Regions from separate parts of the Variovorax sp. P4_D9 genome, predicted to be linked through region 1. Evidence: predicted binding sites of a transcription regulator. Region 1 holds the regulator's gene; the other holds the start of a gene.
The links. The regulator FNR, encoded in region 1, switches genes on or off when oxygen is low (the NO sensors DNR and NnrR bind a similar motif). The targets are predictions, from matches to a motif close to TTGATNNNNATCAA.

Region 1 (8,346 bases):
CCCCGAAGCTGAGCCGGTTGAAGCCCAGCGCGGCCAGCGTCACGAGGCGCTCGCGGTCGACGGTGCGCGGGTCGATCTCGATCGAATGTTCGCCGTCGGGCGTCAGCGTGAAGGCGTCGCGCAGCATGGCCATGAGCTGCCGCAGGGAGGCATCGTCGAGGAAGGTGGGCGTGCCGCCGCCGAGGTGGAGTTGGCGCACGACCGCACCGCGGCCGAGCTTCTCGACCTGCAGCGAGATCTCGCGGGCCAGGTAGTCCAGGTACTCGCCGCCCTTGCTCTTGTGCTTGGTCACGATCTTGTTGCAAGCGCAGTAGTAGCAGAGCGACTCGCAGAACGGGATGTGCACGTAGAGCGACAGCGCCCGGGCGCTGGCACCAGCCCCACCGCGCTGCTCGAGCGACTGCGCATAGTCCTCGGCCGTGAAGGCGTCGACAAAGCGGTCCGCGGTCGGATAGGAGGTGTAGCGCGGCCCCGGGACGTCGAATTGATTCAGCACGGCCGGCGTGGGCGCCGGGAGGGACGGCGTAAGAACGGGAGCGGAGGCAAGGAGCATCGCGGGCGACGGCAAGGGCTTTGGTGTGTCACTATGCCGCTGTCGCGACCCGCAATCATTGACCTGGGTCAAGCATCCGGCCCACTGCCCATCGGACAATCCCCCCATGACCTCGACTGCATCAATGAAACCAGAAAATATCAAGGTCGCCTGTTCCAACTGCAATCTGCGCGAACTCTGCATGCCGGTGGGCCTGGCGCCCGGCGAACTGCAGCGCATCGACGATATCGTCGCCACGCGGCGCAAGGTCAAGCGGCGCGAGACCCTGTTCCGCAACGGCGAGCCCTTCACCTCGCTCTATGCGATCCGCACCGGCGTCTTCAAGACCCGGGTCACCAGCGAGGACGGGCGCGACCAGGTCACGGGTTTCCAGATGGCGGGCGAGATCATCGGGCTCGACGGCATCGTCAACGACCAGCACACCTGCGACGCCGTGGCGCTGGAGGATTCCGAGGTCTGCGTGATGCCCTTCGACCGCATCGAGGAGCTGTCGCGCGAAGTCACGGCGCTGCAGCGCCACGTGCACCAGATCATGAGCCGCGAGATCGTCCGCGAGCACGGCGTGATGCTGCTGCTCGGCAGCATGCGGGCCGAGGAGCGGCTGGCGGCCTTCCTGCTGAACCTGGTGCAGCGGCTGCATGCGCGCGGCTTCTCGCGCTCCGAGCTGGTGCTGCGCATGACCCGCGAAGAGATCGGCAGCTATCTCGGGCTCAAGCTCGAGACCGTCAGCCGGACACTGTCGAGATTCGCGGCCGACGGCATCGTCGAGGTCGAGCAGCGCAATGTGCGCATCCTCGACCCCGAGGCGCTCCGGCACATCGTCAATCCGCCGGGTAGTTGATTTCGCGCGCCGAGCGGGTCAACATCAGCGTCAGCGCGCCCGACCCCATGGCCAGCAGCCAGAAGGTGAAGAACCCGACCGTGTAGACGGCCTGCCGCGAGGCCCCGAGCGCCTCGCCGCGCCAGTGCAGGTCGCCCGGGTCGACCAGCGCGAACACCAGCACCTCGAGTGCGCAAGCCAGCAGGAAGGCCGGCCAGAGAATCCACATCCAGCGCTGCGCCTGCATGGCCTCAGCGCCTCGGGGCCGGGATGTCGGCGCTCGGCGTCAACGCGTGGTTTCGACCGGCCACCGCCGGCATCAGCTTCTTGTCGGGCAGCGTGCGGTTGATTTCCACGCCCTTGCGGTAGTAGTTCTCGTCGACCACCGGATCGGGCGTGCGCAGGGCCAGCCACAGCGTGGTGAAGCTCGCGATCACCACCACGCCCGGCCCGCCGATCACCATCCACACCAGCGGAAAGCGGTACCAGGGCGGACAGGGGCGGATCGCGTCGTTCTCGTCGGTCATCATCGTCTCCTTGGACACCAGGGGGTTCATCGCGGGACCAGGAACACGGCCTTCTCGGACACGCTGCCCAGGCCGCCTTCCGCTCGGACATCGAAGTGCACCTTGTGCGAGCCGGCCGGTGCCGCGCCGTAGGGCAGCTGCAGCCGGACCGCCACCCAGCGCGACTGCGCCGGCGCGACCTCGACCACGGATTCCGAGGACACGTGCAGCCCTTCGAGGCCGCTTGCCTCGATCCGGTAGCGCTGCACCTGCTCGGTGGCATTCATGATCTGCAGGCGATAGACATTCTCGAGTTGGCCGCCCTCGACGATGCGCGCCAGCGACGCGCGATCGCGCACGACGTCGACCTTGAGCGGCGTGCGCGTCACCAGGCTGGCGAGCAGGCCGATGCACAGCACGCCCAATATCGTGGTGTAGATCAGCACCCGCGGCCGCAGCACGCGGCGCAGCACCTGCTGCGGCGTCCAGCGTCCGGCCATGCTGTTCTGGGTGGCATAGCGGATCAGGCCGCGCGGGGTCTCCATCTTGTCCATGACGATGTTGCAGGCGTCCACGCAGAGGCCGCAGCCGATGCATTCGAACTGCAGGCCCTGGCGGATATCGATCCCCGTCGGGCAGACCTGCACGCACAGCTTGCAGTCGATGCAGTGGCCGAGCGCCGGCGCCGCGGCTGCCCGCGCCTTGGCCGGCACGCCGCGCGGCTCTCCGCGCGCGGCGTCATAGCTGACGATCAGCGTGTCTCGGTCGAACATCGCGCTCTGGAAGCGCGCATAGGGGCACATGTACTTGCACACCTGCTCGCGCATGAAGCCGGCGTTGCCGTAGGTCGCAAAGCCGTAGAACAAGACCCAGAAGATTTCCCAGGAGCCCATGCGGGTCTGCAGGAACTCCATGGCCAGTTCGCGGATCGGCGTGAAGTAGCCGACGAAGGTGAAGCCGGTCCAGAGCCCGATCGAGATCCAGACCACATGCTTGAACCACTTCTTGACCAGCTTCTCGGTCGAGAAGTCGCCGCTGTCGAGTCGCATCCGCGCTATGCGGCTGCCTTCGATCTTCTCCTCGACCCACATGAAGATCTCGGTGTAGACGGTCTGCGGGCAGGCATAGCCGCACCACAGGCGGCCCGCCACCGCGGTGAACAGGAACAGCGAAAGGGCCGAGATCACCAGCAGCCCGGTCAGGTAGATCAGGTCCTGCGGATAGAGCACCAGTCCGAACAGGAAGAAGCGCCGCGCGCCGAGGTCGAACAGCACGGCCTGGCGCTGGCCCCACTCCAGCCACGGCAGTCCGTAGAACACCAGCTGCGTCGCGAACACCAACGCCCAGCGCCAGCGAGCGAAATAGCCGCTGACGCTGCGCGGATAGATCTTCTTGTGGGCCGCGTAGAGGCCGACGCCCTCCTCGACCGGCGCGATCGGAATCACGGTGCGCGGCGGCGGCGTCGGTCCGGGCAGGGAATCGCTCATGGGGACCTCAGGCCATCGCCTTCATTGCCCTGCGGCGGCCGACTTGTTGGACAGGCCCCAGACGTAGGCGGTCAGCACATGGATCTGTGCCTCGGTCAGGCGACCCTGCTGCGCCGGCATCTGGTTGGTCTTGCCGCCATTGATCATCGCGATGATCGCCTCCTGCCCGTAGCCGTGCAGCCAGATCTTGTCGGCCAGGTTCGGAGCACCCACCGCAGGGTTGCCGACGCCGCCGATGCCGTGGCAGGCCGCGCAGACCGTGAACTTGCTCTTGCCGAGTCCGGCGCGCACCGAGTCGTGCGGGCTGCCCGACAGGCTCAGCACGTAGTTGGCGAGGTTCTTGACGTCCTCGGCCGAACCGACCGCCTCGGCCATCGGCGGCATCACGCCGACGCGGCCGAGCGCGATGGTCTCGTGGATCTTCTCGGGCGTGCCGCCGTGCAGCCATTCGCCATCAGTCAGGTTCGGGAAGCCCTTGCTGCCGCGCGCATCCGAGCCGTGGCACTGCGCGCAGTTGTTGAGGAACAGGCGCTCGCCGATCGCCATCGCGCCGGCATCGCCGGCCAGGCGTTCGACCGGCTGGGCCGAGTAGGCGGCGTAGACCGGCGCCAGTTCGGCGTTGGCCCTCTCGACATCCTTGGCGTATTCGCCCTGGGTGCTCCAGGCGAGCGTGCCGCGGTAGCTGCCGAGGCCCGGGAACACCACCAGGTAGCCGATGCCGAACACGATGGTCAGCACGAACAGGCCCATCCACCAGCGCGGCAACGGGTTGTTCATCTCGCGCAAGTCTTCGTCCCAGACGTGGCCGGTGGTGTTGTCGGTGCTGGCCGGGCCGCGGAAGCGTGCGGTCAGCCACAGCAGCAGTGCGCAGGCCAGGATGCCGCCAAGCGAGATGGCGGTCACGAAGTGCGACCAGAAGTCGCTGGTGAAGTCACTCATGAGGGGTCCTCTTCGAAGGGGAGTCGTGCGGCCTCTTCGAAGGCCTTCGCGTTGCGGCGCGAATAGGCCCAAACCAGGATGCCCATGAAAGTGGCGAACGACGCCAGCGTGGCGGCGATCCGCAGGGTGGTGATGGTGTCCATCGTTGCGCTCCTACTTACTTGAGTGCGAGACCGAGCGACTGCAGGTACGCGACGATGGCGTCCATCTCGCTCTTGCCCTTGACCTCAGCCGGAGCGGCCGCGATCTGGGCGTCGGTGTAGGGAACGCCGACCCGGCGCAGCGCCGTCATGTGGGCGACCGACTCGGCGCCGTCGAGCGGCGTCTTCTCGAGCCAGGTGTAGGCAGGCATGTTCGACTCGGGCACCACGTCGCGCGGGTTGTTCAGGTGGATGCGCTGCCATTCGTCGCTGTACTTGCCGCCGACCCGGTGCAGGTCGGGCCCGGTGCGCTTGCTGCCCCACTGGAAGGGGTGGTCGTAGACGAATTCGCCGGCCACCGAGTAGTGGCCGTAGCGCAGCGTCTCGGCGCGGAACGGCCGGATCATCTGCGAGTGGCAGTTGTAGCAGCCCTCGCGCACGTAGATGTCGCGGCCCGCGAGTTGCAGCGGCGTCAGCGGCTGGACGCCGGTGACCGCTTCGGTGGTCGACTTCTGGAAGAACAGCGGCACGATCTCGACCAGGCCGCCGACCGCGATCACCAGCAGGATCAGCACGATCATCAGGAAGTTGTTGGTCTCGATCTTCTGGTGCGAGAAACCGGCCGGGGGGGTATTCGAACTCATGGTGTGTCCTCAGGCGTGGGCAATGGCGGGCTGCGGAATCGGCGACGGCTTGGAGAAGCCCGAGATCACCGTCATCCAGACATTCCATGCCATCACCAGCATGCCGCTCAGATACAGGACGCCGCCGAGCACGCGCACCACGTAATAGGGATAGGTCGCCTTGACTCCTTCGACGAAGGTGTAGGTCAGCGTGCCGTCGGCATTGATCGCGCGCCACATCAGGCCCTGCATCACGCCGGCGATCCACATTGCGGCGATGTACAACACGATGCCGATGGTCGCCATCCAGAAGTGCAACTCGATCGCCTTGACGCTGAACATCTCGGTGCGGCCGTACATGCGCGGGATCAGGTAGTAGAGCGCGCCCATCGAGATCAGGCCGACCCAGCCGAGCGCGCCGGAGTGCACGTGGCCGACGGTCCAGTCGGTGTAGTGCGAGAGCGCGTTGACGGTCTTGATCGACATCATCGGACCCTCGAAGGTCGACATGCCGTAGAAGGACAGCGAGACGATCAGGAAGCGCAGGATCGGGTCGGTGCGCAGCTTGTGCCAGGCGCCCGAGAGCGTCATCACGCCGTTGATCATGCCGCCCCAGCTGGGCGCCAGCAGGATCAGCGAGAACACCATGCCGATCGACTGCGTCCAGTCGGGCAGCGCCGTGTAGTGCAGATGGTGTGGGCCGGCCCACATGTAGGTGAAGATCAGCGCCCAGAAGTGCACGATCGAGAGCCGGTACGAGTACACCGGACGGCCCGCCTGCTTGGGCACGTAGTAGTACATCATCCCGAGGAAGCCGGCGGTGAGGAAGAAGCCGACCGCGTTGTGGCCGTACCACCACTGCACCATCGCGTCCTGCACGCCGGCGTAGGCCGAGTAGCTCTTCATCGCGCCGGCGGGGATCGCGGCGCTGTTGACGATGTGCAGCAGGGCCACCGCGATGATGAAGGCGCCGTAGAACCAGTTGGCCACGTAGATGTGGCGCACCTTGCGGATGCCGATGGTGCCGAAGAACACGATGGCATAGGCCACCCAGACAAGCGCGATCAGGATGTCGATCGGCCACTCGAGCTCGGCGTATTCCTTGCCGCTGGTGTAGCCCAGCGGCAGGCTGATGGCGGCGGCCACGATCACCGCCTGCCAGCCCCAGAACACGAACGAGGCCAGCGCCGGCGCGAACAGCCGGACCTGGCAGGTGCGCTGCACCACGTGGAAGCTGGTGGCAATCAGCGCGCAGCCGCCGAAGGCGAAGATCACCGCGTTGGTGTGCAGCGGCCGCAGCCGCCCGTAGCTGAGCCAGGGGATGCCGAAGTTGAGCTCGGGCCAGGCCAGCTGTGAGGCGATGATGACGCCCACCAGCATGCCGACCACACCCCAGACCACCGACATGAGAGCGAACTGTCGCACCACCGTGTCGCTGTAGACGGGCGCGGAAGGAGTTGGAGCATGCATCGCAGGGCCTTCATTGATGAAACGGGCACAGTGTCCCGGCACAGCGCGCGGGTGGGCTTGATGCAGGTCAATCGTTGCGCAGAATGCGCTCGCCTTCGCCCTCGACGTCGTCGAATTGGCCGCGGTCCACGGCCCACCAAAGACCGGCGAGGATGAACAGCACCAGCACAACCGAGAACGGGATCAGCAGGAACAGGATGTCCATTAGGCGGCCTCCGCTCCGAGCGGCCGGCGGGCCAGCCGCGCCGCGTTCAGCACCACGGCCAGCGAGCTCGCGGCCATCCCGAGCCCCGCGAGCCAGGGCGGCAGCCAGCCGGCGATCGCGAGCGGCACGCATACCGCGTTGTAGCCGGCCGCCCACCACAGGTTCTGACGCACCACCCGGAGGGTTTGCCGTGCCTGCGCGATGGCGCCGGGAATGACGCCCAGCGAATCGCCGAGGACGACGAAGTCGGCGTTGGCGCGCGCCAGTGGCACGGCGCGGCCGAAGGCGAAGGACGCATGCGCATGGGCCAGCACCGGCCCGTCGTTGAGGCCGTCGCCCACCACCGCGACGGCCCGCCCCTCGGCCTGCAGGTCCTTCAATCGGCGCAACTTGTCCTCGGGCGTGCAATCGCCGAGCGTCTGGGTGATGCCGGCGCGCTGCGCCACCTCGCGCGCCGCGGCGCCGCTGTCGCCCGACAGCAGCCACACCGACTGGCCCTGCGCGCCCAGCGCCGACACCGCCCCCGCGGCGTCCTCCCGAAGGTCCTCGGCCAGCACGAAGCTCGCGACCCAGCCCTGGTCGTCGCAGAGATGCACCTGGGCCGCCTCCACCTGCAGCGGCGGCACGCCGCAGAATGCGGCCGAGCCCAGGCGCAGGCGGCGCTCCGGCGCACCGGCGCCACGGCTCAGCGCGCCTTCGAGGCCCTCCCCCACACGCTCGGCGAGCCGCACCAGCGTCCAGTCCGGCGCCATCCGGTGCTGCTCGCTCCAGGCCCGGACCAATGCCCGCGACGCCGGATGCAGCGACTGCGCCGCCAGCGCGGCCGCGAGTTCGACCGCGTCGCCCGGCCGCACGCCCTTGCGGCTGTACACGCGATCGAGGCGCGGCGTGTCGCGGGTCAGCGTGCCGGTCTTGTCGAACACCACCGTGTCGACCGCGGCCAGCGCCTCGAGCGCCTGCAGGTTGCGCACCAGCACCCCGCCGCGCGCCAGCGTGCCCGCGCTCGCGAGCATCGCGGCCGGCGTGGCCAGCGACAGCGCACAGGGACAGGTCACGATCAGCACCGCCACCGCGACCATCAGCGCCTTGCCCGAATCGACCTGCCACCAGTACGCGGCGGCCGCTGCCGCCGCGACCAGCACCGCGAGCAGGAAGGGCCGCGCCGCGCGATCGGCCAGCTTCGCGAGCCTCGGCTTCTGCAGCGAAGCGCTTTCCATCAGGGCGACGATCTCCGCGAAGCGGGTGTCCGGACCGAGCGCCTCGACCCGCACCTCGACCATCGCGCCGACGTTGTGGCTGCCCGCCAGCACCCGGGCGCCGCAGGGACGCGCGACCGGCCGGGACTCGCCGGTGATCAGCGCCTCGTCGGCCGAGGTGTCGCCCGCGACCACGCGGCCGTCGGCCGGAAAGGCCTCGCCCGGCAGCACCCGCAGGATGTCGCCGACCACCAGCCGCCGCACAGCGACGCGCTCGAACTCGCCGTCGGCATCGCGCCGCAGCACGCTGTCGGGCAGCCGGTTCATCAAGGCATCGAGGGCGCCGGCGGTGCGATCGCGCAGCCGCGCCTCGAGCCAGCGGCCGGTCAGCAGGAAGAAGACGAACA
Region 2 (3,810 bases), on a different contig from region 1:
GGCCAGGGCGCAGCGCCCCTTGTTCCAGACCTTGGCCCAACGCGCCTGGAAGCGGTACACCGCACTGCGCTCCAGAACCGCGTTCTCCGGAGTCATCCCCCACGGCTCGAGCAACTCCCAGGCGCGCTCAGGTTTCTGCATTTCCTCGGCCGATTCGCCAGGGAGCACCATGTACTCCCAGCGGCGGCGGCCCGGGCCTCCCGGCACGATGGTGGTGGGGCGCTTGGGATCGCAGAGCTGCCATTGCGCCGGCTTCGTCTCGTAGTCGCCGTTCGGAATCATGTCGAGGATCAGCCAGTCGAAGAAGTAGCCCTTGTCCTCGTTCTCGATGCCCAGGCTCTCGCGAACGAAGCTGTTGGCGCCATCTGCGCCCACGACGTATTTCGCGCGCAGCGTCCGGCTCGGACCGTCGACATCGACTTCTTCGGGACTGCGCTGCAGGGTGAGGGTGACGCCATCGTCGTCCTGCGCCAGCGCCATGCCTTGCCAGCCACGCAGTTGCTGGACGTCGGGCAAGGTGTCGGCGATGCCGGTCAGACGCGCTTCAAGTTCCGGCTGGTTGAACCAATAGCGCACCCGCCAGCCCGAGGCCGACGTGCTCTGCCAGTCCACGATCTGGAGGTTCTCGCCCTCGGTGTCCTTCCAGTAGTACAGCTCGTCGTGGTAGTCGATCGCCGGATCGTTTTCGGAGTCGATCCCGAGGGTGGCCAGGATGCGGGCGATTTCGTGGTCATAGGTGACCGCCCGTGGCCGACAGTAGGCCTGGCTCCAGCGTTCGATCAGCGCAACGCGCTTGCCCTGCTTGCCGAGCAGGATGGCCAGTAGCGTGCCGACGGGTCCGCCGCCGACGATAGCCACGTCCGCGTCGAAGCCGAGCGGCGCTTGGGTAGAGATGCTGTTCATGTGGGAATCCCTTTCGAAGTTGATCCGGCGCGCCTGCGCGCCATCGCTCGTCGGAGAAGTGCTGCGCATCGCTCCAACCTGTTGCTGCGGTGGCTTCACGGAACCATTCAAGCCACGGAAATGAATGTACGTCGAATATGAATGACGTTCATATATGGTTTACCCTCGAATTTGATGTTGATCACCATGGCTTTGAATGGCCACGAGCCACGACGATTTTTTGCAGGGGGACGCCCCCCAAAGGCCCGTCCTAGCGGCCTTGCTCAAGGGAAGTCAGCCACGAGCAACCGAGGACATTCAAACTAGAATGTCATTCATGAATGAGGAAAAATTCACTGAGAAGCAAGATTCCGCCGAGCCGAAGGGCCGGGGCCGCGTAGCACGACGGCGCGAAAAGAACCGGGAAGCGCTGCTTCGCGCGGCTGGCGTTGTCATGAGCGAACGGGGCGTGGACGGCGCCACCATGCTCGAGATTGCCGAACGCGCGGATGTGGGGGCCGGAACGGTCTACAACTACTTCAAGTCGAAGGAGGAGCTCGCCATCGCCGTCCTCGAGGAAATGATGCACAGCCTAGCCCTGCGCATCGAGCAGACCACCAAGGGATTCACAGATCCGGCACAGGTCTACGCATACGGCGTACGTACCGTCCTCGAGACTGCGACGGCCGATGTTCGCTGGAAGCAATTGCTCAGTCGCTCAGAAGTCATTGCCGACGCGCTCTTCCGGCGTATGGGCCCCTTCGCGATACGGGACCTGCGGCGAGCGTCAGACGCCGGCAGGTTTCAGATTTCCAACCCGGAATTGATTTGGCGAATGACGACCCATGCGATCGTCGGAATCAGCCTCGCCATCACCACCGGCGACGTTTCGCAGACCGCGACGGACGAGATCGTCGTCCGCCTGCTGTGCATGACGGGAATTGGTGCCGACGCAGCCCTCGAGTTGGCGAAGCGGCCTCGGCCCGCATTGGGCGGGAATATCAAGTGAGTGGCAAATCAGTTGAAGTTCAATGCCGGGAAGCGGCCATTCGCGAACTTCGGCTCCTGGCCGAAAACTGCGCTACCGCGCGCGATCCCTGAGAGCGCGCCTCAGGATCTTTCCGGCCGCCGATTTTGGTATTGCATCGATGAACTCCACGCTGCGGATTCTGGCGTAGGGCGCTACCTGCGCCGCCACATAAGCCATCAGTTCCTCATCGCCGATCTCGCATCGCTTCACGACGAACGCCTTTGGGACCTCGCCAGTCTCTTCGTTGGGAATACCGATGACGGCGGCATCGGCGACGGCGGGATGGCTCAGTATCAAGGCCTCCAGTTCGGCCGGAGCAACCTGGTAGGCGTTGACCTTGATCAGTTCCTTCAGCCGGTCGACGATGAAGATGTGACCTTCCTCATCGATCAGCGCCACGTCCCCGGTGAGCAACCAGCCGTCGGGGTCGATCATCGCGTCCGTCTCCGGCGCGTTGCCGAGGTAACCGCGCATGACGTTCGGCCCGCGCACGACTAGTTCGCCGCGCTCGTTGGGTCCGAGATCGGCGCGGGTCGTGACGTCGACGATGCGCGCCTGGACATTCGGCAGCAGGCGTCCGACGGAGCCGGACTTGACCGGATCCCCTGTGCGCTTGCGACTCGCGACGCCCACAGTGGTTTCCGTCATTCCGTAACCCTGTTGCACCGGCACTCGCAGGCGCGCACTGGCCGCCTGCTGCAGCTCGTTGCCCAGGGGCGCGGCTCCAGAGTTCACCAAGGTCACCGACGACAGGTCGTAGTTCGCCACCATAGGATGCTTGGCCAGGGCCAGAACGATCGGCGGCACGACGTGGAGCATTGTCACGCGATGGCGTTCGATGAGCTGCAGGAACTGCTCCAGGTCAAAGCGCGGCATCGTCACGCAGCGCACACCGCGTCGCAACGTGCCGTTCAGGAACGCCACCAGACCGTAGGAGTGAAAGAAAGGCACCACCGCCAGGGTGCAAAGGCCTGCGACCTCGGCGTCGGAGGCCATGGTTTCCAGCTGCGACAGCATGGCCACAAGGTTGCGGTGCGTCAGCATCACGCCCTTCGCCCGGCCGGTGGTGCCGCTCGAGTACGGCAGTGCAACCAGGTCCCGGGCGGGATCGATGTCCACGGCCACAGGCACGGCGTCGGCGGCAAGGAGGGCCGCGAAGGGTGTGCCGCCTTTGGCTTCCCCCAGCACGAAGACTTCCTGCACGCGCGAAGACGCCGCGGCCTTCAGGGCTGTCTCGAGCAGCGCAGGCTCGGTCAGCACAAAGCGCGCCTGGCTGTCATCGAGTTGACTCGCGAGGCCCTCGGCCGTGCACAGCGGGCTTGCCATCGTCACGACCCCGCCGGCCATCGCCGCGCCGTGGAAGGCCAACGGATACTCCGGCACATTGGTGCAATGGATCGCGAACACGTCGCCCTTTCGCAGGCCCCGGCGCATCAGCGCACTGGCGACGCGTCGCGCGCCCTCGTGGACCTGGCCATGGGTCAGCGTCCGGCCACTGGGCCCGTCGATGAAGGCGATGTCCCCGGTTCGTCGGGGCAAATTCGCGAAGACGAAGTCACTCAGGGACTGATCGGGGATCGCGATGTCGGGCCAAGGACTGCGGAAGATCATTGCGGCTCCTCGGCGCGGCGCGCCAGAGGAGGCACTCTACACCGCGCAACGAGTTCAGCAGGGGCAACCGGATCAGTCGAACTACTCGTTCGGTGCACGCTACCCGATGACCGGTATTGGCGGGCCGGACCCTGCCGCATCCTCGACGCGCCATTTCGCAGTCGATGTGGTCCATGGTTCAGACCGTGGCGCATTTGTCGGAAGATGCAGGTCACGCGGTCTGAGCCCGCCCGCAATGTGCCGGACTGGATTGGTCGTCAACATCCAATAAGTCGAACGGCCACGCC

Region 2: a site for FNR is predicted at 1,075-1,088, ahead of mhpA (bifunctional 3-(3-hydroxy-phenyl)propionate/3-hydroxycinnamic acid hydroxylase MhpA). Genes of this name have one in related genera too.

The regions. Positions count from the first base shown of each region.
Region 1 is NZ_JBFUIU010000016.1:10,936-19,281, reverse strand. Features, by position in the region: gene hemN (oxygen-independent coproporphyrinogen III oxidase) at 1-553, opposite strand, end outside; gene fnr (fumarate/nitrate reduction transcriptional regulator Fnr) at 678-1,394, shown strand; gene AC1DY5_RS03445 (hypothetical protein) at 1,375-1,620, opposite strand; gene AC1DY5_RS03440 (FixH family protein) at 1,625-1,930, opposite strand; gene ccoG (cytochrome c oxidase accessory protein CcoG) at 1,927-3,366, opposite strand; gene ccoP (cytochrome-c oxidase, cbb3-type subunit III) at 3,388-4,305, opposite strand; gene AC1DY5_RS03425 (cbb3-type cytochrome oxidase subunit 3) at 4,302-4,448, opposite strand; gene ccoO (cytochrome-c oxidase, cbb3-type subunit II) at 4,463-5,089, opposite strand; gene ccoN (cytochrome-c oxidase, cbb3-type subunit I) at 5,099-6,538, opposite strand; gene ccoS (cbb3-type cytochrome oxidase assembly protein CcoS) at 6,606-6,743, opposite strand; gene AC1DY5_RS03405 (heavy metal translocating P-type ATPase) at 6,743-8,346, opposite strand, start outside.
Region 2 is NZ_JBFUIU010000346.1:776-4,585, reverse strand. Features, by position in the region: gene mhpA (bifunctional 3-(3-hydroxy-phenyl)propionate/3-hydroxycinnamic acid hydroxylase MhpA) at 1-903, opposite strand, end outside; gene AC1DY5_RS30180 (TetR/AcrR family transcriptional regulator) at 1,220-1,891, shown strand; gene AC1DY5_RS30175 (AMP-binding protein) at 1,964-3,523, opposite strand.